3 regions of the Shigella dysenteriae genome follow, and region 1 is predicted to be linked to each of the others. Evidence: riboswitches for the same ligand, from Rfam matches in the RefSeq annotation. Region 1 holds a riboswitch; each other region holds the start of a gene.

Region 1 (9,753 bases):
GGTGTATTTGTTTTTGCCGCATTAATGAACACTTATTTAATACTGCGAATATTCTGCGGACCTTCGTCCGAAACTCTACAAAGTCGATTGATCGTACAGGCAATGCTTCATTATCATCCTTCGTGGCTGTGTAGTGGATGTACAGCTATAGTTTGTTATGCACTCATTCTATCCAGGCATAACCTTTACTACAGGGATAACGTTCAATGAATAAGTATTGGCTGTCAGGAATTATTTTTCTTGCCTATGGATTGGCTTCTCCCGCGTTCTCTTCAGAGACTGCCACATTAACGATTAATGGCAGGATCAGTCCCCCAACATGCAGTATGGCTATGGTTAATAGTCAACCTCAACAGCATTGTGGTCAGTTAACGTATAATGTCGATACCCGTCATCAGGTTTCTTCGCCCGCCAAAGGTGTAACGACAGAAGTGGTTGTTGCAGGTAGTGATAGCAAACGTCGAATCGTGTTAAATCGCTACGATTAATTTGGCAACCTGATTTTAATTGCATTTAGAAAGCCGAAATCATTTATATAAATGATTTCGGCTTTTTTTATTGATATCAACAATACCATTTACATAAATCTACATTAATTAATAGATGCGATAAATATTTAATACTCTTAAGTATTTGTTGTATTTATATTGCAATGGTTAATTTGTTTTAAATCAATAAAACAATATGTTTACATTGCGGCAACTTTTTTGATGTGAGAAATTTGTTTCCAAGAGATACAGACTCTTAACAACCAAAAATAAATTTTATTAAGGAACATATTATGAAACGTTCAATTATTGCTGTCGCTGTCTTTTCTTCTTTTTTTATGAGCGCTGGAGTATTTGCTGCAGACGTTGATACCGGAACATTAACTATTAAAGGGAATATTGCAGAATCTCCGTGTAAATTCGAAGCGGGTGGTGATTCAGTAAGTATTAATATGCCGACTGTACCAACCACTGTCTTTGAAGGTAAAGCTAAATATTCTACCTATGATGATGCAGTCGGTGTAACCAGCAGCATGTTAAAAATTAGCTGCCCGAAAGAAGTTGCTGGTGTAAAACTCTCGTTGATTACCAACGATAAAATAACTGGTAACGATAAGGCGATAGCCAGTAGCAACGATACTGTGGGTTACTATCTCTATTTAGGTGATAACAGCGATGTCCTGGATGTTTCTGCACCTTTTAATATTGAGAGTTATAAAACAGCGGAAGGTCAATATGCTATTCCGTTTAAAGCAAAATACCTGAAATTGACAGATAGCTCAGTGAATTCAGGTGATGTGTTATCTTCTCTGGTTATGCGTGTGGCGCAGGATTAATAAATAAAATTGTAAGTTTCTCCAGGTAATAAACATGGCCGCTATCCCATGGCGGCCTTTTAATTTAAGAGGCATTAAAATGAAAGGATTATTATCTTTACTCATTTTTTCTCTGGTCCTTCCTGCACATGCCGGAATTGTTATCTACGGGACGCGCATTATTTACCCGGCAGAAAATAAAGAAGTGATGGTGCAGTTGATGAACCAGGGAAACCGTTCTTCGCTGCTGCAGGCGTGGATTGATGATGGCGATACGTCATTACCACCAGAAAAAATTCAGGTTCCTTTCATGCTAACGCCACCAGTGGCAAAAATAGGGGCAAATTCCGGGCAGCAAGTAAAAATCAAAATTATGCCGAATAAACTGCCCACTAATAAAGAAAGCATTTTTTATCTGAATGTTCTGGATATTCCACCAAATAGTCCAGAGCAAGAAGGTAAGAATGCACTGAAGTTTGCGATGCAAAACAGAATTAAGTTGTTTTACCGGCCAGCGGGTATTGCTCCGGTAAATAAAGCGACATTTAAAAAATTGCTGGTAAATCGCAGTGGCAATGGTTTGGTGATAAAAAATGACTCAGCTAATTGGGTGACGATTTCGGATGTCAAAGCTAATAATGTCAAAGTCAATTATGAAACTATTATGATTGCCCCCTTAGAAAGTCAGAGTGTTAATGTCAAAAGTAATAATGCAAATAACTGGCATCTGACCATCATTGATGACCACGGTAACTATATCAGTGACAAAATTTAATTGCAGGAGCTGCCTATGTTGAGAATGACCCCACTTGCATCAGCAATCGTAGCGTTATTGCTCGGCATTGAAGCTTATGCAGCTGAAGAAACCTTTGATACCCATTTTATGATAGGTGGAATGAAAGACCAGCAGGTTGCAAATATTCGTCTTGATGATAATCAACCCTTGCCGGGGCAGTATGACATCGATATTTATGTCAATAAGCAATGGCGCGGGAAATATGAGGTTATTGTTAAAGACAACCCGCAAGAAACATGTTTATCAAGGGAAATTATCAAGCGGTTAGGCATTAATAGCGATAACTTCGCCAGCGGTAAGCAATGTTTAACATTTGAGCAACTTGTTCAGGGTGGGAGCTATACCTGGGATATCGGGGTTTTTCGTCTCGATTTCAGTGTCCCGCAGGCCTGGGTGGAAGAACTGGAAAGTGGCTATGTTCCACCGGAAAACTGGGAGCGGGGTATTAATGCGTTTTATACCTCTTATTATGTGAGTCAGTATTACAGTGACTATAAAGCGTCGGGTAATAGTAAGAGTACATATGTACGTTTTAACAGCGGGTTAAATTTACTGGGGTGGCAACTGCATTCTGATGCCAGTTTCAGTAAAACAAATAACAATCCAGGGGTGTGGAAAAGCAATACCCTGTACCTGGAACGTGGATTTGCCCAACTTCTCGGCACGCTTCGCGTGGGTGATATGTACACATCAAGCGATATTTTTGATTCTGTTCGCTTCAGAGGTGTGCGGTTGTTTCGTGATATGCAGATGTTGCCTAACTCGAAACAAAATTTTACGCCACGGGTGCAGGGGATTGCTCAGAGTAACGCGCTGGTAACTATTGAACAGAACGGTTTTGTGGTTTATCAGAAAGAGGTTCCTCCTGGCCCATTTGCGATTACAGATTTGCAGTTGGCCGGTGGTGGAGCAGATCTTGATGTCAGCGTGAAAGAGGCGGACGGTTCGGTAACCACCTATCTGGTGCCTTATGCAGCGGTGCCAAATATGCTGCAACCCGGCGTGTCGAAATATGATTTTGCGGCGGGTCGTAGTCATATTGAAGGGGCGAGCAAACAAAGTGATTTTGTCCAGGCGGGTTATCAGTATGGTTTTAATAACTTATTGACGCTGTATGGTGGCTCGATGGTCGCGAATAATTATTACGCGTTCACTTTGGGGACTGGCTGGAATACACGCATTGGTGCCATTTCCGTCGATGCCACGAAGTCGCATAGTAAACAAGACAACGGCGATGTATTTGACGGGCAAAGTTATCAAATTGCCTACAACAAATTTGTGAGCCAAACGTCGACGCGTTTTGGTCTGGCGGCCTGGCGTTATTCGTCGCGTGATTATCGGACATTTAATGATCACGTTTGGGCTAACAATAAAGATAATTATCGCCGTGATAAAAACGATGTCTATGACATTGCCGATTATTACCAGAATGATTTTGGTCGCAAAAATAGCTTTTCCGCCAATATGAGTCAGTCATTGCCAGAAGGCTGGGGATCTGTGTCATTAAGTACGTTATGGCGAGATTACTGGGGGCGAAGCGGCAGTAGTAAAGATTATCAACTGAGTTATTCCAATAACTGGCGGCGGATAAGCTATACCCTCGCGGCAAGCCAGGCGTATGACGAGAACCACGCCGAAGAGAAACGCTTTAATATTTTTATATCGATTCCCTTTGACTGGGGCGATGACGTTACGACGCCGCGGCGGCAAATATATATGTCTAACTCAACGACCTTTGATGATCAGGGTTTTGCTTCAAACAATACCGGGTTATCGGGAACCGTTGGGAACCGCGATCAGTTTAACTATGGTATCAACTTGAGCCATCAACATCAGGGAAATGAAACGACAGCTGGGGCCAATTTGACCTGGACCGCACCGGCCGCAACAGTGAATGGCAGCTATAGTCAGTCGAGTACTTATCGACAGGTCGGAGCTAGTGTTTCAGGGGGACTGGTTGCCTGGTCTGGTGGCGTTAATCTGGCGAACCGTCTTTCCGAAACGTTTGCTGTGATGAATGCGCCAGGAATTAAAGATGCTTATGTCAATGGGCAAAAATATCGCACAACAAACCGTAATGGAGTGGTGGTATACGACGGAATGACATCTTATCGGGAAAATCACCTGATGCTGGATGTGTCGCAAAGCGATAGCGAAGCAGAATTGCGCGGTAACCGGAAAATTGCCGCACCTTATCGCGGCGCGGTTGTACTGGTTAATTTTGATACCGATCAGTGCAAGCCCTGGTTTATAAAAGCATTAAGATCCGATGGACAGCCATTAACGTTTGGTTATGAAGTCAATGATATGCATGGTCATAACATTGGTGTTGTCGGCCAGGGCAGTCAGATATTTATTCGCACCAATGAAATACCGCCAGCGGTTAATGTGGCAATTGATAAGCAACAAGGGCTTTCATGCACAATCACCTTCGGTAAAGAGATTGATGAAAGTAAAAATTATATCTGTCGGTGAGAGGTGAAATATGATGTTCAGAAATGGAATATTACTAATATTTATATTGTGGGCTAATTTTACCTGGGCTGGGTGTCGTACTACTGCATCATTAAATATTACAGATGGTATTAATGTTGGGGAGATTTTAGCGAATGAAACTTCCTTTAGTAAAAGTGTCGTGTTTACTGGGATATCTTGTGATACGAGCACGGATAAAATAGTTTATAAAAATATCCAAAGTGATTGGGTTGAAGTTGGGCCTTTTGGTAATGGCGAAAAATTAAAGGTTAAAATAGAGTCTTTAGGTAAAACCAGCGACACAATTGGGAAATCCAGCAATGCGCAGGCAGTATTACCCTATGTGGTTAAAATAGCCAGAGGCACACCTGATTTTACTGGAGAAAGAAAATCTACCTGGTTTATTTCAGATACCGTGATTGCAAATATTGGCGGTGAGTCATCGTCATCCATCGATTTTTGGTTGGGTATTTGTAAGGCATTGAAGTTTAACTGGTGTGTGAATTATCTCACCAGCAAACTGGCGGGGGATACATTTACGCTTGGGTTAAGTATTTCCTATTATCCTAAAAATACGACCTGTAAGCCTGAAAACACAGTTATAAAAGTAGATGATATCGCCTTGTTCCAGCTCAGAAATCAGGGAAAGATTGCGGCGAACAGTAAGGAAGGAACAATTACGTTGAAATGTGATAATCTTTTCGGCGACAAAAAACAAGCATCGCGGAATATGGTTGTATATCTTTCTAGCAGTGACTTAGTTAAAGGAAGTAATACTATTTTGCGTGGTAAAACAGATAATGGTGTAGGGTTTGTGTTGGATCTAACAGAACCACCAAAAGGGACTGAGGCTGCCATTAAAATTTCGGCCAACGGCGATCAGGGCGCGGCGACATCATTATGGAAAACAGATAAACCAGGAGTTTCATTAAATAGCAACATTATTAATATACCAATCATGGCCAGTTACTATGTATATGATGAAAAAAAAGTTAAATCTGGCGCACTGGAGGCAACCGCACTAATCAACGTGAAATACGACTAATAACAAGCAAGACGAGCAAGTGGCTAATAATAAAAAATAACAAGGTGTCTGCATTTCCCCCTCATGATGAGGGGGCTTTTTTTAGCGATGATAAAAAATCTCACCGTCGTAGGCTTTAATGATTTTACCGTCGGTGTCGCTGATCAACACGTACGCGCCACCCATATAGGTCCAGTGCGTCCCGGCATCCGGCGCGGGCAGGTTACGTAACTGCCACTGCTTAATGTTGTACTCATCGGTTCGGTACATCTCTGGGACGGTATCACCTGGTTTGAAATGCTTAAAGTCAGCAATGAAACTACTTAACTCATACTTAGAAATTCCCGAGGTATTGGTCGAACCCGCGGTGGCTGGTGCGGCCCAGGCGGCACTGGTAACCAGCAAAAGCACACCCAGCAACATCTTATTTTTAATGGTCATAAACTCTCCACTTTGGGGATCTGTAATATCAGTCGCATATCTTTCCTGCCATACAATATAACTGACAAGCGATATTTTGTTAGTGATCCCATGATTTCGTAAAAAGTGTAAATGAAAGGATGCCCTAAAAGCATCCTTATCGAGCAGAGAGTCAGCGGAAATAGCTGATTTAAGAATCATCCTGGGCTGAAGATAACATGCAAGCCTAAAGGATTGAGTTATCGCATTATGCCCATGAAGCCATGTACGCCCATATACACACCAACTAAGCCAATCAACAGACTGGAAAAATAGGGGGCGCGTTTAGCGAGAGTGTTAAATCCGCTCCAGCGTTTTGCGACCTGCTGAACGCTGATTGCTGCGCCAACGCCTACGGTGACAAGCGTTAACGCCAGGCCAATGCTGAAACTGACGACCAGTGTTGCGCCCAGTGTCAGGGCTTTCAACTGAATGCATATCAACAGCACGGTAATTGCTGCCGGGCAGGGGATAAGGCCACCGGTTAAGCCAAATAACAAAATTTGCCAGTTGGTGACCTCTCTACCATCAAAGCGTCGTTTAATGTCATTGGCATGGGCTCGTGCATGGGCATCCTGATACTCGCCATGTTCGTGATGGTGATGATGTCCATGGTCGTGGTGATCTTCGTGATCGTGGTGATGATGTTCATGATCATGCTCGTGCATATTCTCCAGCCAGTTGTGTTCGCCGCGCCAGGTACGCCAGAACATCCAGAACGCGGTGCCAATAATGATCACTGCGGAAATCAGCTGGAGCCACGGTTCTGCTGATTGAGCAGTAAAGCGCTTGCTGATCACCATCCCGCCAAAGGCAATCAACCAGACCACTGCGGTATGCGAAATGGTTGCTGCCAGTCCGAGCATTACCGCCTGTTTAATGGTGCCTTTGATGGCGATGATAAACGCCGCCATCATCGTTTTTGAGTGCCCTGGTTCCAGGCCATGAAGCGCACCAAGTAAGATGGCGCTGGGGATGAAGAACCAGGCGTTTCCTTGCTGAAGAAGAGTTGTAAATTCGGTCATGATAATAATTCTTAGTATTAATTCGGCAATCTGATTCTACTCCCCCCCAGTACCTGATACTACCCCCCAGTAGATTAATAGTGCTATGATTTTTCATATTCTTGTTAACCAGGTGTTGCCATGTCTCATACAATCCGTGATAAACAGAAACTGAAAGCACGTGCCAGTAAGATCCAGGGCCAGGTCGTGGCGCTCAAGAAAATGCTCGACGAGCCGCACGAATGCGCTGCAGTTTTACAACAGATTGCTGCTATCCGTGGAGCGGTAAACGGTCTGATGCGGGAAGTGATTAAAGGTCATCTGACGGAACACATCGTTCACCAGGGGGATGAGCTAAAACGTGAAGAAGATCTGGATGTCGTTCTGAAGGTGCTGGATTCATATATCAAATAATTTATTAACGCGATTGTAAAACTGCCGTTTTTCCTCGTTTACAACGGGTGCGCTGGACATTACCATCCTCCTCTGCGATTTATCATCGCAACCAAACGACTCGGGGTGCCCTTCTGCGTGAAGGCTGAGAAATACCCGTATCACCTGATCTGGATAATGCCAGCGTAGGGAAGTCACAGACCATCAGGTCATTGCTTCTTCACGTTATGGCAGGAGCAAACTATGCAAGTCGACCTGCTGAGTTTCGCGCAATCTGCGCACACGTTACACCTTTTTCACCAACATTCCCCTCTTGTGCACTGCATGACCAACGATGTGGTGCAAACCTTTACTGCCAATACCTTGCTGGCGATCGGTGCATCGCCAGCGATGGTTATCGAAACCGAAGAGGCCAGTCAGTTTGCGGCTATCGCCAGTGCCTTGTTGATTAACGTTGGCACACTGACGCAGCCACGCGCACAGGCGATGCGTGCTGCCGTTGAGCAAGCAAAAAGCTCTCAAACACCCTGGACGCTTGATCCAGTAGCGGTTGGTGCGCTCGATTATCGCCGCCATTTTTGTCATGAACTTTTATCTTTTAAACCGGCAGCGATACGTGGTAATGCTTCGGAAATCATGGCATTAGCTGGCATTGCTAATGGCGGACGGGGAGTGGATACCACTGACGCCGCAGCTAACGCGATACCCGCTGCACAAACACTGGCACGGGAAACTGGCGCAATCGTCGTGGTCACTGGCGTGATGGATTATGTTACCGATGGACATCGTATCATTGGTATTCACGGTGGCGATCCGTTAATGACCAAAGTGGTAGGAACTGGCTGTGCATTATCGGCAGTTGTCGCTGCCTGCTGTGCGTTACCAGGCGATATGCTGGAAAATGTCGCATCTGCCTGTCACTGGATGAAACAAGCCGGAGAGCGCGCAGTCGCCAGAAGCGAGGGGCCAGGCAGTTTTGTTCCACATTTCCTTGATGCGCTCTGGCAATTGACGCAGGAGGTGCAGGCATGAAACGAATTAACGCTCTCACGATTGCCGGTACTGATCCGAGTGGTGGTGCGGGGATTCAGGCCGATCTTAAAACCTTCTCGGCACTTGGCGCTTATGGTTGCTCAGTTATTACTGCACTGGTGGCGCAAAATACCCGTGGCGTACAGTCGGTGTATCGCATTGAGCCTGATTTTGTCGCCGCCCAGCTCGATTCGGTGTTCAGCGATGTGCGAATCGATACCACTAAAATCGGTATGTTGGCGGAAACCGATATTGTTGAAGCGGTGGCAGAACGGTTGCAACGTTATCAGATCCAAAACGTGGTACTCGACACCGTTATGCTGGCAAAAAGCGGCGACCCGCTGCTTTCACCTTCGGCGGTTGCTACGCTGCGCAGTCGATTATTGCCACAGGTTTCATTAATAACGCCAAACTTGCCCGAAGCTGCCGCCTTGCTCGACGCGCCACACGTGCGCACCGAACAGGAAATGCTGGAACAAGGGCGATCGCTGTTGGCGATGGGCTGTGGCGCAGTGCTAATGAAAGGTGGTCATCTGGATGATGAGCAAAGCCCGGACTGGCTGTTTACCCGCGAGGGTGAACAACGGTTTACCGCACCGCGCATTATGACCAAAAACACCCACGGCACTGGTTGTACACTCTCTGCGGCGTTGGCTGCACTACGCCCGCGCCATACAAACTGGGCTGACACCGTACAGGAGGCAAAAAGCTGGCTTTCATCGGCGTTAGCCCAGGCCGACACGCTGGAAGTTGGTCACGGTATTGGTCCGGTTCACCACTTCCACGCCTGGTGGTGAGCACCGTACTATAGCTGCTTTGGTTATTGTCAGCCTTTGGCACTGACATTCAGGGATGAAACCAATGCAGCTAAGAATTACCAGTCGAAAAAAACTCACCGCTCTATTATGCGCTCTTGGGCTAATTTCCATCGTTGCAATTTATCCGCGTCAGACGGTGAATTTTTTCTATTCGACAGCAGTTCAGATTACAGACTACATCCACTTCTACGGTTATCGCCCGGTTAAATCTTTCGCTATTCGTATTCCTGCCAGTTACACCATTCACGGAATAGATGTTTCGCGCTGGCAGGAGCGGATCGACTGGCAGCGGGTGGCAAAAATGCGCGATAACGGTATCCGCTTACAATTTGCCTTTATCAAGGCGACGGAAGGCGAAAAGCTGGTGGACCCCTATTTTTCGCGTAACTGGCAACTAAGCCGCGAAAATGGCCTGCTGCGCGGGGTGTATCATTATTTCTCCCCGTCGG
Region 2 (9,753 bases), 2.2 Mb from region 1:
TTTTCCCCATCGGATTCACGTTGCATAAAGCTCAGATCACCGCGATCGTCAAAACGCGCGCGAATGTTCACCGGCGGTTTGCTGTAAACATTGATATTGATGAGCGTGAGGTTATCGCCCTGCCAGCGATACTCTCGCGTCGTGGTATCGCCACTGCGCCACGGGCTAAACACGGCAAGCAGATGCACATTATCGCCGCTGTCTTTTCGCCAGATACGTACCGCGCCCTGGTCTTCAGCAAATCCACTGGCGGTAAAGGGAGGAAGTGACGAGTTGTGACTACAGGCAGTGAGAAACAGCGCACCTGCCAGCATCAATGATCGACGCCAGAAAGACAAAAGGGGTGAAACCACCCCTTCGTTAAAACTGTTCACTGCCACGCAATCTTACTTAACTGCGTCTTTCAGTGCCTTGCCAGAAACAAATGCCGGTACGTTAGCTGCGGCAATTTTGATTTCTTTACCGGTCTGCGGGTTGCGGCCAGTACGCTCAGCGCGGTGGTTCACTTTGAAGGTACCGAAACCAACCAGTTGTACAGCATCGCCTTCTTTCAGAGACTCAGTAATTGCAGCCAGAGTGGACTCCAGAGCAGCTTTAGCCTGGGTTTTGGACAGTTCTGCTTTCTCTGCAATTACATCAATCAGTTGAGTCTTGTTCATAAGTTATCCTTACAATGTGTTTATCGCTTGCTAAGCATCGAGTGCGACGGAAATGCCAGAATAGCACTCTCCTGCATACACGCACCGATAGCCACTTTTTTTCGCCCCCCAAATGTAGACCAGACGGGGGGCGAAAGGGAAGACTCCAGGTATGACAAATCAGGCGTTAAATCACGTTTTCTGGTCTTATTGCTGAAAAATTATACCAATATTGCTCTCACCCGCCTCACGCAGGTCTGCCCTAAGGCCTTTTATCAGCTCGATATCGCGTTCTTCGCACTCAGCTAAAAGTCGGAATATTTCCCACTGAATGTCCCATTCTTGCTCTACAGCTGGGTTTTCTTTGAGCTCTTCATCGCTCATTTCGCGACCAGCCTGAGTCATTTCCAGCATCGCAACGGTCGTGATGGAGGTCTTACTCACTTCCACCGCGTGTTCGAGCGTTTCACCACTCAAACGCGAATGGACCAGTTCACTTAACGCCACGCAGGCATCGATTGCCGGATAAACGCCGTACAGATCGAAATCGTCGGCTGAAGGAATCGCTTCTTCAAATTTCTCCAGTTGGCTGTCGAAATTTACTTTTGCGTCTTTGACGGTCAGCGTTTCCCAGATGAGATCGAGAATACGGCGGTAAATTTGCCCATCGCCAAAACCGGTTTGCTGGCAGAACATGGCGTAATTGGGGTACATGCGTTCGCATAAGCAAGCCATGAAAGTGACATGCTGCCAGCTTTCCAGGCGCTCCAGACGCAGATGAATTGGGTTTTGTAACATGTTGAGTTCTCAAATACGGAAATTACCCGCAGTTTACCTGAATTAGGGCTGATTTGCTGTATAGCGCACGAACGCTGGACGTTCCGAGGCCACCGCGTCCGCCCAGCGCGTTGGCTCCGGCAGACGATAGCCTTTCATGCAGCGTTGTACCCACGCCAGCGCGCTGTCCACGCTGACCCGATGGCCGGTAGCGATAAACAACGGGTTACAGCGCGCTTTGCTGCGCCAGACCCAGGCCAGCTGCTCGCCTTTATCCATCAGTGGGGCCAGCGCGCCCGGTTCGCTGGAGAGCGGTTCGAATTTACCGCATAGTCGTTTTTTCGCTACGCCAATGGTCGGCACATCCACCAGCAAACCAAAATGGCTGGCGACGCCAAGACGGCGAGGATGCGAGATCCCATGACCATCGACAAACACTAAATCCGGTTTTTGTGACAGCATCTCCCACGCTGCCAGGAGCGCAGGATATTCGCGGAAGGAAAGAAAACCTGGAATGTAAGGCATGGTGGTAGCGATGCGGGCCACTTTATACTCCACCAGCTCAAGCGAGGGGTATTTCAGCAGCACCATCGCCGCTCGCGTCACTTCTCCGCCCTGCTCAAACCCGACATCGGCTCCGGCGATCAGATCCGGCGGATCCTTATCGAGTCGATCCTCGCGGATCACAGAAGAAGCCAGTTCGATTTGTTGAGCGCGTAATGACGCGAGATCCATAATCGCTCCTTAGCGGTGATACTGTTCAGACAGTCGATGCACTGCCTCCACGAACACGCCAGCATGTTCTGGCGGCACATCCTGATGAATGCCGTGACCAAGGTTAAAGACATGACCTTCGCCGTGACCGAAACCTGCAAGTATAGTCGCTACTTCTTCTTCAATGCGGGCAGGCGGCGCGTACAGCATCGACGGATCCATATTACCCTGCAACGCGACTTTATTGCCCACACGGCGGCGCGCATCGGCGATGTCCGTTGTCCAGTCGAGGCCCAGCGCATCGCAACCGGTTTCTGCCATGGCTTCCAGCCACTGTCCGCCGCCTTTGGTAAACAGCGTGACCGGTACGCGGCGACCGTCGTTTTCACGCAGTAAACCATCAACAATTTTATGCATGTAATAAAGCGAGAACTGTTGATAATCGCGCCCGGTAAGCACGCCGCCCCAGGTGTCGAAAATCATCACAGCCTGAGCACCGGCTTTAATCTGCGCATTCAGATACAAAGTGACGCTTTTCGCCAGTTTATCGAGTAGAGCGTGCAGCGCCTGCGGATCGGCATACATCATTTTTTTGATCACGGTGAAGGCTTTGCTGCTGCCGCCTTCCACCATGTAGGTCGCCAGCGTCCACGGGCTGCCGGAAAAACCAATCAGCGGCACTTCGCCTTTCAGTTCGCGACGAATGGTACGCACCGCGTTCATCACGTACCCCAGTTCATCTTCCGGGTCCGGAATTGGCAGTTTATCGACGTCAGCTTTGCAGGTGACTGGCGAGGTAAAACGCGGACCTTCTCCGGCTTCAAAATAGAGCCCTAACCCCATCGCGTCCGGGACGGTGAGGATATCGGAAAAGAGGATCGCCGCATCCAGCGGGTAGCGACGCAGCGGTTGCAAGGTCACTTCACACGCCAGCTCGGCGTTTTTGCACAGCGACATAAAATCGCCCGCCTGGGCGCGCGTGGCTTTATATTCCGGTAGATAGCGACCCGCCTGGCGCATCATCCATACTGGAGTGACATCAACGGGCTGGCGCAGCAGCGCCCGCAGATAACGATCGTTTTTAAGTTCGGTCATTTTGGCTGTTCCTTAGTGCGTCAGGCGGTCAGTGTATCATCACTCGTACTCTGCCCGACACATCGCCACCGTATCTTCTATCAGACGGCGCGCCACGGTGCCGGGCGGCGGGAGTAACGGCAAATCGTCATAGCGATACCAGTTCGCCTCGAGCAATTCTTTCGGGTCGATCACGATGTCGCCGCTGTCATATTCCGCCATAAACGCGGTCATTAAAGACTGAGGAAACGGCCACGGCTGGGAAGTCACATAACGCAAGTTTTTAACTTTGATGCCGCTCTCTTCCATCACTTCCCGCGCGACCGCCTGCTCGAGGGTTTCGCCCACTTCGACGAATCCGGCAAGTACCGTATGGACACCGTTACGATGGCGGGTATGCTGGGCGAGGAGGATCGAATCATCGCGACGGATGGCAACAATAATGCAGGGGGCGATTTGCGGGTAGTAACGCTCACGGCAATGGCTGCACAGCATCGCCCATTCGGTTTTGCTTGGATACATTTCATGCCCGCAGTAACCACAGTATTTATGCGATCGGTAAAACTCCGCCAGTTGCACGCCACGTCCGGCCAGTTGAAACAGCCCAACATCGAGATCAATGACCTGACGTACCGACCCCATATCGTGACGCCGCTGCTGTTGTATTAACCAAACAGGTTCCCCCTGCCATTCGCCGATTTGTAGTGCGCGCTGACCCACAAGATCGAAATTTGCCGCTTCGCCATATGGCAATTCTCCCTTCGGCAACCATAATTTTTGTTCATGGCTGACGACCCACCAGCCGTGATCTAATTTTTCAATTATACGATCCATAGCTCTTGCACTACCTTTGCATCACTGGCATGTTTAACATGGTTTTTACATTTTTCACTGAGCAGTTTTTGAATACAAACTTGCGGAGTCAATCATGCTTAACCAGCTCGATAACCTGACGGAGCGCGTCAGAGGAAGTAACAAACTGGTTGATCGCTGGCTACATGTACGTAAGCATCTGCTCGTGGCTTACTACAATCTGGTTGGCATTAAGCCTGGCAAAGAATCGTACATGAGGCTAAACGAAAAAGCCCTTGATGATTTTTGTCAGAGCCTGGTCGATTACTTGTCTGCCGGACATTTCAGTATTTATGAGCGCATTCTTCATAAGCTGGAAGGCAACGGGCAACTCGCGCGCGCCGCGAAGATTTGGCCGCAACTCGAAGCCAATACCCAACAGATTATGGATTACTACGATTCCAGCCTGGAAACCGCTATCGATCATGATAATTACCTTGAGTTTCAACAGGTTTTATCTGACATCGGCGAGGCGCTGGAAGCGCGCTTTGTGCTGGAAGATAAGCTGATTCTGCTGGTGCTTGACGCCGCCCGCGTCAAACATCCTGCTTGAGTTCTGCGCTGTTAACGCGTAATTTACATTCAACGCCCCGTTTGTGGGGCTAATTTCTTGTCGGAGTGCCTTAACTGGCTGAGACCGTTTATTCGGGATCCGCGGAACCTGATCAGGCTAATACCTGCGAAGGGAACAAGAGTTAATCTGCTATCGCATCGCCTTTGCGGCGATCGTCTCTTGCTTCATCCGTCGTCTGACAAGCCACGTCCTTAACTTTTTGGAATGAGCTATGTCTGCAACAAAACTGACCCGTCGCGAACAACGCGCCCAGGCCCAACATTTTATCGACACCCTGGAAGGCACCGCCTTTCCCAACTCAAAACGCATTTATATCACTGGCACACAACCCGGCGTGCGCGTGCCGATGCGTGAGATCCAGCTTAGCCCGACGCTAATTGGCGGTAGCAAAGAACAGCCGCAGTACGAAGAAAACGAAGCGATTCCGGTCTACGACACCTCCGGCCCGTATGGCGATCCGCAGATCGCCATTAACGTGCAGCAAGGGCTGGCAAAACTACGCCAGCCGTGGATCGATGCGCGCGGCGATACCGAAGAACTTACCGTGCGCAGTTCCGATTACACTAAAGCGCGGCTGGCAGATGATGGCCTCGACGAGCTACGTTTTAGCGGCTTATTAACGCCAAAACGCGCCAAAACAGGACGCCGCGTCACCCAACTGCACTACGCCCGCCAGGGCATCATCACACCGGAAATGGAATTCATCGCCATCCGCGAGAATATGGGCCGCGAGCGCATCCGTAGCGAAGTTTTACGCCACCAGCATCCGGGAATGAGCTTTGGCGCACGTCTGCCAGAAAATATCACTGCGGAATTTGTCCGTGATGAAGTTGCTGCCGGACGTGCGATTATCCCGGCCAACATTAATCATCCGGAATCGGAGCCGATGATTATTGGCCGTAACTTCCTGGTAAAAGTTAACGCCAATATCGGCAACTCAGCGGTCACCTCTTCCATCGAAGAAGAAGTGGAAAAGCTGGTATGGTCCACGCGCTGGGGAGCGGATACGGTGATGGATCTCTCCACCGGTCGCTATATTCACGAAACCCGCGAGTGGATTTTGCGTAACAGCCCAGTGCCGATCGGTACAGTGCCGATCTACCAGGCGCTGGAGAAGGTTAACGGGATCGCCGAAGATCTTACCTGGGAAGCGTTCCGCGACACGCTGCTGGAACAGGCCGAGCAAGGTGTGGATTACTTCACTATCCATGCAGGGGTGCTGCTGCGCTATGTGCCGATGACCGCGAAACGCCTGACCGGTATCGTCTCGCGCGGCGGTTCGATTATGGCGAAATGGTGCCTCTCCCATCATCAGGAAAATTTCCTCTATCAACACTTCCGCGAAATTTGTGAAATCTGTGCCGCTTATGACGTTTCGCTGTCGCTGGGCGACGGTCTGCGCCCCGGTTCTATTCAGGACGCCAACGATGAAGCGCAGTTTGCCGAGCTGCATACGCTGGGCGAACTGACAAAAATCGCCTGGGAATATGATGTGCAGGTGATGATTGAAGGCCCAGGCCACGTGCCGATGCAGATGATCCGCCGCAATATGACCGAGGAGTTAGAGCACTGCCACGAAGCGCCGTTTTACACTCTGGGGCCGCTAACTACCGATATTGCGCCGGGCTATGACCACTTCACGTCGGGGATTGGTGCGGCGATGATTGGCTGGTTTGGCTGCGCGATGCTCTGTTACGTAACGCCAAAAGAGCATCTGGGTCTGCCTAATAAAGAAGATGTTAAGCAGGGGCTTATCACCTATAAGATTGCCGCCCACGCCGCTGACCTGGCGAAAGGGCATCCGGGCGCGCAAATTCGCGATAACGCCATGTCGAAAGCCCGCTTCGAATTTCGCTGGGAAGACCAGTTTAATCTGGCCCTCGACCCGTTTACCGCCCGCGCTTATCACGATGAAACCCTGCCGCAAGAGTCAGGTAAAGTCGCCCATTTTTGCTCCATGTGTGGGCCGAAATTCTGCTCGATGAAAATCAGCCAGGAAGTGCGTGATTACGCCGCCACGCAAACTATTGAAATGGGAATGGCGGATATGTCGGAGAACTTCCGTGCCAGAGGCGGAGAAATCTACCTGCGTAAGGAGGAAGCGTGATGTATCAGCCTGATTTTCCTCCTGTACCTTTTCGTTTAGGACTGTACCCGGTGGTGGACAGCGTACATTGGATCGAACGTCTGTTGGATGCAGGCGTACGTACTCTCCAGCTACGCATCAAAGATCGGCGCGATGAAGAGGTGGAAGCCGATGTCGTGGCGGCAATTGCACTGGGCCGCCGCTATAACGCGCGATTGTTTATCAACGATTACTGGTGGCTGGCGATCAAGCATCAGGCGTATGGCGTCCATTTGGGGCAGGAAGATTTGCAAGCCACCGATCTCAATGCCATCCGCGCGGCAGGCCTGCGGCTGGGCGTTTCGACACATGACGATATGGAAATCGACGTCGCGCTGGCAGCACGCCCCTCTTATATCGCGCTGGGACATGTATTCCCGACGCAAACCAAACAGATGCCTTCTGCACCGCAGGGGCTGGAACAGCTGGCACGGCATGTTGAGCGACTGGCGGATTATCCCACCGTGGCGATTGGCGGTATCAGTCTGGCACGCGCGCCTGCGGTGATAGCAACGGGTGTCGGCAGTATCGCCGTCGTCAGCGCCATTACTCAAGCCGCAGACTGGCGTTTGGCAACGGCACAGTTGCTGGAAATTGCAGGAGTTGGCGATGAATGACCGTGACTTTATGCGTTATAGCCGCCAAATCCTGCTCGACGATATCGCTCTTGACGGGCAGCAAAAACTGCTCGACAGCCAGGTGCTGATTATCGGTCTTGGCGGGCTGGGTACACCTGCTGCGCTATACCTGGCGGGCGCTGGCGTCGGGACGCTGGTACTGGCAGATGACGACGATGTGCATTTAAGCAATCTGCAACGACAAATCCTCTTTACCACTGAAGATATCGATCGCCCGAAATCGCAGGTCAGCCATCAGCGACTGACACAGTTGAATCCCGATATTCAACTGACAGCATTACAACAACGGTTAACGGGTGAGGCGTTAAAAGATGCGGTTGCACAAGCCGATGTGGTGCTCGACTGTACCGACAATATGGCGACTCGCCAGGAGATTAATGCCGCCTGCGTGGCACTCAACACGCCGCTTATCACCGCCAGCGCGGTCGGATTTGGCGGTCAGTTGATGGTACTGACGCCGCCCTGGGAGCAGGGGTGTTACCGCTGCCTGTGGCCAGATAACCAGGAGCCAGAACGCAACTGCCGCACGGCGGGCGTGGTTGGCCCGGTGGTCGGGGTTATGGGCACTTTGCAGGCACTGGAAGCCATTAAGTTATTAAGCGGTATAGAGACGCCTGCGGGAGAACTCCGACTGTTCGACGGTAAGTCGAGCCAGTGGCGCAGCCTGGCGTTGCGCCGCGCCAGTGGTTGCCCGGTATGCGGAGGAAGCAATGCAGATCCTGTTTAACGATCAACCGATGCAGTGCGCCGCCGGGCAAACTGTTCACGAACTACTGGAGCAACTCGACCAACGACAAGCGGGCGCGGCTCTGGCGATTAATCATCAAATCGTCCCGCGTGAGCAGTGGACGCAACATATCGTGCAGGATGGCGACCAGATCCTGCTTTTTCAGGTTATTGCAGGGGGTTGAGATGTTACGTATTGCGGACAAAACGTTTGATTCACATCTGTTTACCGGCACCGGGAAATTCGCCTCTTCACAACTGATGGTGGAGTCTATTCGCGCTTCCGGCAGCCAACTGGTGACGCTGGCGATGAAACGTGTCGACTTGCGCCAGCACAACGACGCTATCCTCGAACCGCTTATCGCGGCGGGTGTGACCCTGCTGCCAAATACATCCGGGGCGAAAACAGCGGAAGAAGCCATTTTCGCCGCCCATCTGGCACGTGAAGCATTAGGCACAAACTGGCTAAAATTAGAGATTCACCCTGACGCCCGCTGGCTATTGCCTGATCCCATCGAAACCCTGAAAGCCGCCGAAACGCTGGTACAACAGGGATTTGTCGTGCTGCCTTACTGCGGGGCCGATCCGGTATTGTGTAAACGTCTGGAAGAAGTCGGCTGTGCAGCGGTGATGCCGCTCGGCGCGCCGATTGGCTCGAATCAGGGACTGGAAACCCGTGCCATGCTGGAGATTATTATCCAGCAGGCCACAGTTCCGGTGGTTGTCGATGCTGGCATCGGCGTTCCCAGCCATGCCGCGCAGGCGCTGGAAATGGGGGCCGACGCGGTGTTAGTGAATACGGCGATTGCCGTCGCGGACGATCCCGTCAACATGGCGAAGGCATTTCGTCTGGCAGTAGAAGCAGGCCTGCTGGCACGTCAGTCCGGACCGGGCAGCCGCAGTCATTTTGCTCATGCCACCAGCCCGCTGACCGGATTTCTGGAGGCATCGGCATGAAAACCTTCAGCGATCGCTGGCGACAACTGGACTGGGACGACATCCGCCTGCGTATCAACGGCAAAACGGCTGCTGACGTAGAGCGGGCGCTAAATGCCTCGCAACTCACCCGCGACGATATGATGGCGCTGTTATCGCCAGCCGCCAGTGGCTATCTGGAACCACTGGCCCAACGGGCGCAGCGCCTGACCCGTCAGCGTTTTGGCAACACAGTTAGTTTCTACGTCCCGCTTTATCTTTCCAATCTTTGCGCTAACGACTGCACGTACTGCGGATTTTCCATGAGTAATCGCATCAAGCGCAAAACGCTGGACGAAGCGGATATTGCCAGGGAAAGCGCCGCTATACGGGAGATGGGCTTTGAACATCTGCTTTTAGTCACCGGTGAACATCAGGCGAAAGTGGGGATGGATTACTTTCGTCGTCATCTCCCTGCCCTGCGTGAACAGTTCTCTTCACTACAGATGGAAGTGCAACCGCTGGCGGAGACGGAATACGCCGAGTTAAAGCAACTTGGTCTGGATGGCGTGATGGTTTATCAGGAGACATATCACGAGGCGACTTATGCCCGCCATCATCTGAAAGGCAAAAAACAGGACTTCTTCTGGCGGCTGGAAACGCCGGATCGGCTGGGCCGTGCGGGGATTGATAAGATAGGCCTCGGCGCGCTAATTGGCC
Region 3 (9,753 bases), 2.3 Mb from region 1:
GGGCATTGACCGATTACGGTTTTAAGGTGGTGATTGCGCCGAGTTTTGCTGACATCTTCTATGGCAATAGCTTTAACAACCAGCTGCTGCCGGTGAAATTAAGCGACGCAGAAGTGGATGAGCTGTTTGCGCTGGTGAAAGCCAATCCGGGGATTCATTTTGATGTAGACCTGGAAGCGCAAGAGGTGAAAGCGGGTGAGAAAACCTATCGCTTTACCATTGATGCCTTCCGCCGCCACTGCCTGATGAACGGTCTGGACAGCATTGGGCTTACCTTGCAGCACGACGACGCCATTGCGGCTTATGAAGCGAAGCAACCCGCGTTTATGCGTTAGTTTGTACACCGTCCGGTACTCAATCGCCAAAAAGAAAAAAGCCAGCAGATAATCACTGCTGGCGTGGCGATTAACACCAATACTCAGTCACACATGATGTCCGCAAATCAGTAGTCAGAATGACTCCCCTCCCACTGCATCAGTTCTTCAAGCATGGTTAATCGTTGTGGGACGCTTAACCAACGCAACCAGCACAACTTCGCTGTCGCGGTAAAATAGTGCTGATAAAACTGACGCATGGGGCACCTCCTTGCTTCATCGTTAGGAATTATTGACTTAATATAGGGAAAATAAAATTGCTGTCTTTTGCGCAGGAGTTCCCCTTTTATGCCATCTGCTCGTCTGCAACAACAGTTCATCCGCCTGTGGCAATGCTGCGAGGGTAAATCGCAGGACACAACGCTCAACGAACTGGCAGCGTTATTGAGCTGCTCGCGTCGTCATATGCGCACCCTGCTCAACACCATGCAGGATCGCGGCTGGCTGACGTGGGAAGCGGAAGTCGGGCGTGGTAAACGCTCGCGTCTGACATTCCTCTATACCGGGCTGGCGCTTCAGCAACAGCGGGCGGAAGACCTGCTGGAGCAGGAGCGTATCGACCAACTAGTGCAGTTAGTTGGCGACAAAGCGACTGTGAGGCAAATGCTGGTTTCTCATCTGGGCCGCAGCTTCCGCCAGGGGCGGCACATCCTGCGCGTGCTCTACTATCGTCCGTTGCGTAACCTGCTACCTGGCAGCGCATTGCGCCGTTCCGAAACCCATATCGCCCGGCAAATCTTCAGTTCGCTAACGCGCATAAATGAGGAAAATGGGGAACTGGAAGCAGACATCGCCCACCACTGGCAGCAAATATCACCGCTTCACTGGCGTTTCTTTTTGCGTCCAGGAGTCCATTTTCATCATGGTCGTGAACTGGAAATGGACGACGTGATCGCCTCTTTAAAACGAATCAATACGCTGCCGCTCTATTCGCATATTGCTGACATTGTGTCGCCGACGCCCTGGACGCTGGATATCCACCTCACGCAGCCGGATCGCTGGTTGCCGTTACTGCTGGGACAAGTTCCGGCGATGATCCTGCCGCGCGAATGGGAAACCCTCAGTAACTTTGCCAGCCATCCCATCGGCACCGGTCCGTATGCGGTGATCCGCAACAGCACCAATCAACTGAAAATTCAGGCATTCGATGACTTCTTCGGTTACCGGGCATTAATCGACGAAGTTAACGTCTGGGTTCTGCCGGAAATTGCCGACGAGCCAGCCGGAGGTCTGATGCTAAAAGGTCCACAGGGCGAGGAAAAAGAGATTGAAAGCCGCCTGGAGGAAGGTTGCTACTATTTACTGTTCGATAGCCGCACCCATCGCGGGGCGAATCAGCAAGTCAGGGACTGGGTAAGCTATGTGCTTTCTCCAACTAATCTGGTCTATTTCGCTGAGGAACAGTACCAGCAACTGTGGTTCCCGGCTTATGGACTGCTCCCCCGTTGGCATCATGCCCGCACCATAAAGAGCGAAAAACCGGCTGGTCTGGAAAGCCTCACCCTGACCTTTTATCAGGATCACAGTGAGCATCGGGTGATTGCCGGGATCATGCAGCAGATTCTGGCAAGCCACCAGGTCACACTGGAAATCAAAGAGATCAGCTACGATCAGTGGCATGAAGGAGAGATCGAGAGCGATATCTGGCTTAACAGCGCCAACTTTACGCTACCGCTGGATTTTTCGCTGTTCGCGCACCTGTGCGAGGTGCCGCTGCTCCAACACTGTATTCCGATCGACTGGCAAGCCGACGCCGCCCGCTGGCGCAATGGCGAGATGAATCTGGCGAACTGGTGCCAGCAACTGGTCGCCAGTAAAGCAATGGTGCCACTTATCCACCACTGGCTGATCATTCAGGGGCAACGCAGTATGCGCGGCCTACGCATGAACACCCTCGGCTGGTTCGATTTTAAATCAGCGTGGTTTGCGCCGCCGGATCCAGAGTAGCTTGCGCCTTTTGGCGGTCATGAGCGCATTTTTTATATTCAGACGGAATGATAAAATACATTACTTTTATATTTTCTCTGTTTTATGCATCGTCTGATTAGCGTCGCAAATAAGATTAAAGAAGGGGCATTCCAGCCCCTCTTTCATATTCTGAGTTAATCAATAACGGCGCAGTCTAGCCTTGTTCTGGCCGGAAAGATCATCTTTTTCAGGTTAACCTCGCGCAGGTCAGTCATACCATCTGCTATTGTTCGTTTCAGCATTGCTCATGTCAACCTCGAGACAGTCAATACCACAAATGACAACACCGTTAAAGTAAGCATTACTCAGGTCAATGCACCCGGTCCTGGTGTTCTCTTTCAGCTGCAACTTCAGAGTAAATATCGCCTCATCGCCAATAAAAAAACTGACGCATAACGTATCTTTTGGCGAGAGTGAGGCCTTCGCGGCCATATTTTCCGGATCTCTTGCGTGTTCTTTGAGTTCATTAAATTTTATCAGCCAGTGAGTTAACTGATCACGCGCCTTCCCGTCGACAGCCCCGGTAAAGTATTTTGAGTAGTCATCACTATTCTGGAAATAAAATGCATCCTTCAGAATTTGCCTTGCCGCAGTCTGAGAATGTTTATCTGACCGAAAGAGATTGCGTAACGTCTCCCATAGCTCTTCAAAGATATTCATATTCTCGGTCTTTTGGACCAAGTTAACTATCCTGATAATCTGAGAATTAGTAAGGCCTGGATCTTTAGTGGTATTACTAGCAGGGATACTAATCTGTTCTGGGTTTCTTACTTTCATGCTGATAGCTCCACTCTGAGTAAAAAACTCAGAATAAGCGTCCTGAATAAGAATACTGTCAAAAATCGCTCATTCACGCAATAAACGGTTACGTTACCTATTCTGACTGTAGCTAAGGGATTCTTTCGGATCAACGCTCTCCAGCTATGCAAATACGCTCTTGATAGCTGAACGAATATTGGCTTTTTTAATACGCCTTCTCTATGGATTGCTGGTTGATAACAAAATCACTACACTAACGCCGTTCTCAACGGGGTGCCACGCGGACGCGTGCGCTGAGAAAATACCCGTCGAACCTGATCCGGATAACGCCGGCGAAGGGATTTGAGGCTCCTTCTCAAGTCCTTTGCCACTCTTTTTTGAGGTGCAAAGTGTTAAAAAAATGTCTTCCCCTGCTGTTGCTGTGCACAGCGCCCGTTTTCGCTAAACCCGTTCTGACTGTTTATACCTACGATTCCTTCGCCGCCGACTGGGGGCCTGGTCCGGTGGTTAAAAAAGCCTTTGAAGCCGACTGTAATTGCGAACTGAAACTGGTGGCGCTGGAAGATGGCGTTTCGCTTCTCAACCGTCTACGGATGGAAGGCAAAAACAGTAAAGCCGATGTGGTGCTGGGGCTGGATAACAACCTGTTAGACGCCGCCAGTAAAACCGGACTGTTTGCCAAAAGCGGTGTGGCAGCGGATGCCGTTAACGTTCCCGGCGGCTGGAATAATGACACTTTCGTACCGTTTGATTATGGCTACTTCGCCTTCGTTTATGACAAGAACAAACTGAAAAACCCGCCACAAAGCCTGAAAGAACTGGTTGAGAGCGATCAAAACTGGCGGGTGATTTATCAGGATCCGCGCACCAGTACACCGGGGCTGGGTCTGTTGCTATGGATGCAAAAAGTCTATGGCGATGACGCCCCACAAGCCTGGCAGAAACTGGCGAAGAAAACCGTCACCGTCACCAAAGGCTGGAGCGAAGCCTACGGCCTGTTTTTAAAAGGTGAAAGCGATCTGGTACTGAGTTACACCACCTCTCCGGCTTATCACATTCTCGAAGAGAAGAAAGATAACTACGCCGCCGCGAACTTCAACGAAGGTCACTATCTGCAAGTGGAAGTCGCCGCTCGCACCGCTGCCAGCAAGCAGCCGGAGCTGGCGCAAAAATTCCTCCAGTTTATGGTTTCTCCGGCTTTCCAGAATGCGATCCCAACCGGCAACTGGATGTATCCGGTGGCAAACGTCACGCTGCCTGCCGGTTTTGAAAAATTGACCAAACCCGCAACCACGCTGGAGTTCACGCCAGCCGAAGTGGCGGCACAACGTCAGGCATGGATTAGCGAATGGCAACGCGCCGTCAGCCGTTAATTCCCGGCTGGTTAATTCCAGGTGTAAGCGCCGCCACGCTGGTGGTAGCGGTTGCGCTGGCGGCGTTTCTCGCCCTGTGGTGGAACGCGCCGCAGGGTGACTGGTCGGCAGTCTGGCGGGACAGCTACCTGTGGCATGTGGTGCGCTTCTCCTTCTGGCAGGCGTTTCTCTCGGCGCTGCTCTCTGTCGTACCCGCGATATTCCTCGCCCGCGCACTCTATCGCAGGCGCTTTCCGGGTCGGCTGGCGCTGTTGCGTCTGTGCGCAATGACCTTGATCCTCCCGGTGCTGGTCGCCGTTTTCGGCATTCTTAGCGTCTATGGTCGCCAGGGCTGGCTGGCATCGCTCTGCCAATCGCTCGGTCTGGAGTGGACCTTTTCGCCCTACGGCCTGCAAGGCATTTTGCTGGCCCATGTGTTTTTTAATCTGCCGATGGCGAGCCGTTTATTACTTCAGGCACTGGAAAACATTCCCGGCGAACAACGTCAACTTGCCGCCCAGCTTGGGATGCGTGGCTGGCACTTCTTTCGTTTCGTCGAATGGCCGTGGTTACGGCGACAAATCCCGCCAGTTGCTGCGCTTATCTTTATGCTCTGTTTCGCCAGCTTCGCCACCGTACTGTCGCTGGGCGGCGGTCCGCAGGCGACCACTATCGAGCTGGCTATTTATCAGGCGCTGAGTTACGACTACGATCCTGCCCGCGCGGCGATGCTGGCGCTGATCCAGATGATGTGTTGCCTTGGGCTGGTGCTGTTGAGTCAGCGACTAAGTAAGGCCATTGCGCCCGGCACCACGCTGCTGCAAGGCTGGCGCGACCCGGACGATCGTCTGCATAGCCGCATTTGCGACACGGTGTTAATAGTGCTGGCGCTGCTGCTGTTGCTGCCACCGTTGCTGGCGGTGATCGTCGATGGGGTAAATCGCCAGTTGCCGGAAGTGCTGGCACAACCGGTGCTGTGGCAGGCGCTGTGGACCTCGTTGCGTATTGCGCTGGCGGCAGGTGTATTGTGCGTAGTGCTGACCATGATGCTGCTATGGAGCAGTCGCGAACTTCGGGCGCGGCAAAAAATGCTGGCGGGCCAGGCGCTGGAGATGAGCGGCATGTTGATCCTCGCTATGCCGGGGATTGTGCTGGCAACGGGCTTCTTTTTACTGCTCAACAGCACCATTGGCCTGCCGCAATCTGCTGACGGCATTGTGATTTTCACCAATGCGTTAATGGCGATCCCCTACGCCCTGAAAGTGCTGGAAAACCCGATGCGCGATATCACCGCCCGCTACAGCATGTTATGTCAGTCGCTGGGGATTGAAGGCTGGTCACGCTTAAAAGTGGTGGAGCTGCGCGCCCTGAAACGCCCGCTGGCGCAGGCGCTGGCTTTTGCCTGCGTGCTGTCGATTGGTGATTTTGGCGTGGTGGCGTTGTTCGGTAACGATGATTTCCGCACCCTACCGTTTTATCTCTACCAGCAAATTGGCTCCTATCGCAGCCAGGACGGCGCGGTCACCGCGTTAATTCTGCTACTACTCTGTTTTCTGCTGTTTACCGTGATTGAAAAACTACCGGGGCGAAATGTTAAAACTGACTGATATCACCTGGCTTTACCACCATTTGCCGATGCGTTTTAGCTTAACAGTAGAACGCGGCGAGCAGGTGGCGATCCTCGGGCCAAGCGGCGCGGGTAAAAGTACCCTGCTGAATTTGATCGCCGGTTTTCTGACGCCAGCCAGCGGTTCGCTGACTATCGACGGCGTTGATCACACCACGACGCCGCCGTCACGCCGTCCGGTGTCGATGCTGTTTCAGGAGAACAACCTGTTCAGCCACCTGACGGTTGCGCAGAACATCGGGCTGGGGCTAAATCCGGGATTGAAACTGAACGCGGCACAGCAGGAGAAAATGCACGCGATTGCCCGTCAGATGGGGATTGATAATTTAATGGCGCGGTTACCTGGCGAGCTTTCCGGCGGTCAGCGACAGCGCGTGGCGTTAGCGCGTTGTCTGGTACGCGAGCAGCCGATTTTATTGCTCGATGAACCGTTCTCTGCGCTCGATCCGGCGTTACGTCAGGAGATGTTGACGCTGGTGAGCACGAGCTGCCAGCAGCAAAAAATGACGCTATTGATGGTGTCGCACAGCGTGGAAGATGCGGCGCGGATCGCCACGCGCTCGGTGGTGGTCGCCGACGGGCGCATCGCCTGGCAGGGTAAAACCGATGAGTTGTTAAGCGGTAAGGCGAGTGCTTCGGCGCTGTTGGGAATTACAGGTTAGTATGCACTGTCGGATGCGGCGTGAACGCCTTATCCGACCTACGGGTAGTGCGTTTTGTAGGCCTGATAAGACGCGGCAAGCGTCGCATCAGGCAACCCGCACAAGACTATCTCCTAAACTCCAACCACTTTACGCAAAATATCGATATACACCGGCATTAACGGATGGCGAACTAACACCACCAGCGCCACCACGCCGATGGCAGAAATCAACGGCGTCAGCCACAACAAACGACCGCGGGACAAATAATGACTCAAACGATCGGTTGCTTTGCCGCTGCGCCATAACCGCCAGCACAGCCAGCCACCAACCCACAAAAATACCGCCGTCGCCAGCAGCAACCATTTAAACTCGCCACTCTGCATTCCGGCAGGAATATCGATCGCCGCGCCCGCCAGAATCCCTGGCAGGAAGTAAAACGGCGGCCACAGCAGGCAGCCGATAATATTCGGCGTAATAAATTTAGCCACCGGCAGATCCAGCATTCCCGCCACCATTGGCACCAGCGGACGCGTCGGGCCAACAAAACGACCGACCAGAATGGTGAACATGCTGTGTTGATGCAACGCATGTTCAGTTTTATCGAGTAATGCTTTGTTCTTCTTCAGAAATGACCAGCGATGCAATGGCTTTTTAAAACGCCAGCCCAGCCAGAAGGAGATCCAGTCGCCCAGCAGACAACCGACGATCCCTGCCAGCCAGGCGTGCCAGAAACTTAACTCGCCGCTGCCAATCAGCGCTCCCAGCCCCGCCATCAGCACCGTACCGGGTAGAATCAAACCGACCAGCGCCAGCGACTCCAGAAAGGCCACCAACACCACCGCCATCAATGAATACACGGTGGATTGGGTAATAAAGTGTTCCAGCAATGCTTGCATAATGTGCCTGTCAAATGGACGAAGCAGGGATTCTGCAAACCCTATGCTACTCCGTCAAGCCGTCAATTGTCTGATTCGTTACCAATTATGACAACTTGACGGCTACATCATTCACTTTTTCTTCACAACCGGCACGGAACTCGCTCGGGCTGGCCCCGGTGCATTTTTTAAATACCCGCGAGAAATAGAGTTGATCGTCAAAACCAACATTGCGACCGACGGTGGCGATAGGCATCCGGGTGGTGCTCAAAAGCAGCTTCGCCTGGCTGATGCGTTGGTCCTCGCGCCAGCTTAAGACGCTAATCCCTAACTGCTGGCGGAAAAGATGTGACAGACGCGACGGAGACAGGCAAACATGCTGTGCGACGCTGGCGATATCAAAATTGCTGTCTGCCAGGTGATCGCTGATGTACTGACAAGCCTCGCGTACCCGATTATCCATCGGTGGATGGAGCGACTCGTTAATCGCTTCCATGCGCCGCAGTAACAATTGCTCAAGCAGATTTATCGCCAGCAGCTCCGAATAGCGCCCTTCCCCTTGCCCGGCGTTAATGATTTGCCCAAACAGGTCGCTGAAATGCGGCTGGTGCGCTTCATCCGGGCGAAAGAAACCCGTATTGGCAAATATTGACGGCCAGTTAAGCCATTCATGCCAGTAGGCGCGCGGACGAAAGTAAACCCACTGGTGATACCATTCGCGAGCCTCCGGATGACGGCCGTAGTGATGAATCTCTCCTGGCGGGAACAGCAAAATATCACCCGGTCGGCAGACAAATTCTCGTCCCTGATTTTTCACCACCCCCTGACCGCGAATGGTGAGATTGAGAATATAACCTTTCATTCCCAGCGGTCGGTCGATAAAAAAATCGAGATAACCGTTGGCCTCAATCGGCGTTAAACCCGCCACCAGATGGGCGTTAAACGAGTATCCCGGCAGCAGGGGATCATTTTGCGCTTCAGCCATACTTTTCATACTCCCGCCATTCAGAGAAGAAACCAATTGTCCATATTGCATCAGACATTGCCGTCACTGCGTCTTTTACTGGCTCTTCTCGCTAACCCAACCGGTAACCCCGCTTATTAAAAGCATTCTGTAACAAAGCGGGACCAAAGCCATGACAAAAACGCGTAACAAAAGTGTCTATAATCACGGCAGAAAAGTCCACATTGATAATTTGCACGGCGTCACACTTTGCTATGCCATAGCATTTTTATCCATAAGATTAGCGGATCCTACCTGACGCTTTTTTTCGCAACTCTCTACTGTTTCTCCATACCCGTTTTTTTGGATGGAGTGAAACGATGGCGATTGCAATTGGCCTCGATTTTGGCAGTGATTCTGTGCGAGCTTTGGCGGTGGACTGCGCCAGTGGTGAAGAGATCGCCACCAGCGTAGAGTGGTATCCCCGTTGGCAAAAAGGGCAATTTTGTGATGCCCCGAATAACCAGTTCCGTCATCATCCGCGTGACTACATTGAGTCAATGGAAGCGGCACTGAAAACCGTGCTTGCAGAGCTTAGCGTCGAACAGCGCGCAGCTGTGGTCGGGATTGGCGTTGACAGTACCGGCTCGACGCCCGCACCGATTGATGCCGACGGTAACGTGCTGGCGCTGCGCCCGGAGTTTGCCGAAAACCCGAACGCGATGTTCGTATTGTGGAAAGACCACACTGCGGTTGAAGAAGCGGAAGAGATTACCCGTTTGTGCCACGCGCCGGGCAACGTTGACTACTCCCGCTACATTGGCGGTATTTATTCCAGCGAATGGTTCTGGGCAAAAATCCTGCATGTGACTCGCCAGGACAGCGCCGTGGCGCAATCTGCCGCATCGTGGATTGAGCTGTGCGACTGGGTGCCAGCTCTGCTTTCCGGTACCACCCGCCCGCAGGATATTCGTCGCGGACGTTGCAGCGCCGGGCATAAATCTCTGTGGCACGAAAGCTGGGGCGGCCTGCCGCCAGCCAGTTTCTTTGATGAGCTGGACCCGATCCTCAATCGCCATTTGCCTTCCCCGCTGTTCACTGATACCTGGACTGCCGATATTCCGGTGGGCACCTTATGCCCGGAATGGGCGCAGCGTCTCGGCCTGCCTGAAAGCGTGGTGATTTCCGGCGGCGCGTTTGACTGCCATATG

Evidence for each region. Region 1 has a riboswitch for thiamine pyrophosphate ahead of thiM (hydroxyethylthiazole kinase). Riboswitches for the same ligand answer to the same signal wherever they lie in the genome.
Region 2: linked by a shared signal. The riboswitch ahead of thiC (phosphomethylpyrimidine synthase ThiC) and the one ahead of thiM (hydroxyethylthiazole kinase) in region 1 are both predicted to bind thiamine pyrophosphate.
Region 3: linked by a shared signal. The riboswitch ahead of thiB (thiamine ABC transporter substrate binding subunit) and the one ahead of thiM (hydroxyethylthiazole kinase) in region 1 are both predicted to bind thiamine pyrophosphate.

Annotation. Positions count from the first base shown of each region.
Region 1 is NZ_CP055055.1:3,004,160-3,013,912, reverse strand. It holds gene HUZ68_RS14565 (YehE family protein) at 207-488, shown strand; gene HUZ68_RS14560 (fimbrial protein) at 782-1,324, shown strand; gene HUZ68_RS14555 (fimbria/pilus periplasmic chaperone) at 1,404-2,078, shown strand; gene HUZ68_RS14550 (fimbrial biogenesis outer membrane usher protein) at 2,094-4,574, shown strand; gene HUZ68_RS14545 (fimbrial protein) at 4,585-5,619, shown strand; gene rcnB (Ni(II)/Co(II) efflux transporter accessory subunit RcnB) at 5,701-6,039, opposite strand; gene rcnA (nickel/cobalt efflux protein RcnA) at 6,258-7,082, opposite strand; gene rcnR (Ni(II)/Co(II)-binding transcriptional repressor RcnR) at 7,203-7,475, shown strand; TPP riboswitch at 7,567-7,663, shown strand; gene thiM (hydroxyethylthiazole kinase) at 7,698-8,486, shown strand; gene thiD (bifunctional hydroxymethylpyrimidine kinase/phosphomethylpyrimidine kinase) at 8,483-9,283, shown strand; gene HUZ68_RS14515 (glycoside hydrolase family 25 protein) at 9,348-9,753, shown strand, end outside.
Region 2 is NZ_CP055055.1:120,068-129,820, reverse strand. It holds gene HUZ68_RS00635 (DUF1481 domain-containing protein) at 1-374, opposite strand, end outside; gene hupA (nucleoid-associated protein HU-alpha) at 387-659, opposite strand; gene HUZ68_RS00625 (YjaG family protein) at 846-1,436, opposite strand; gene nfi (deoxyribonuclease V) at 1,479-2,150, opposite strand; gene hemE (uroporphyrinogen decarboxylase) at 2,160-3,224, opposite strand; gene nudC (NAD(+) diphosphatase) at 3,264-4,037, opposite strand; gene rsd (sigma D regulator) at 4,132-4,608, shown strand; TPP riboswitch at 4,660-4,760, shown strand; gene thiC (phosphomethylpyrimidine synthase ThiC) at 4,841-6,736, shown strand; gene thiE (thiamine phosphate synthase) at 6,736-7,371, shown strand; gene thiF (thiazole biosynthesis adenylyltransferase ThiF) at 7,364-8,119, shown strand; gene thiS (sulfur carrier protein ThiS) at 8,103-8,303, shown strand; gene thiG (thiazole synthase) at 8,305-9,075, shown strand; gene thiH (2-iminoacetate synthase ThiH) at 9,072-9,753, shown strand, end outside.
Region 3 is NZ_CP055055.1:675,590-685,342, reverse strand. It holds gene leuD (3-isopropylmalate dehydratase small subunit) at 1-335, shown strand, start outside; gene sgrT (glucose uptake inhibitor SgrT) at 443-574, opposite strand; gene sgrR (DNA-binding transcriptional regulator SgrR) at 663-2,321, shown strand; gene espY2 (T3SS effector EspY2) at 2,550-3,119, opposite strand; TPP riboswitch at 3,361-3,460, shown strand; gene thiB (thiamine ABC transporter substrate binding subunit) at 3,491-4,474, shown strand; gene thiP (thiamine/thiamine pyrophosphate ABC transporter permease ThiP) at 4,450-6,060, shown strand; gene thiQ (thiamine ABC transporter ATP-binding protein ThiQ) at 6,044-6,742, shown strand; gene HUZ68_RS03220 (DedA family protein) at 6,856-7,620, opposite strand; gene araC (arabinose operon transcriptional regulator AraC) at 7,706-8,584, opposite strand; gene araB (ribulokinase) at 8,923-9,753, shown strand, end outside.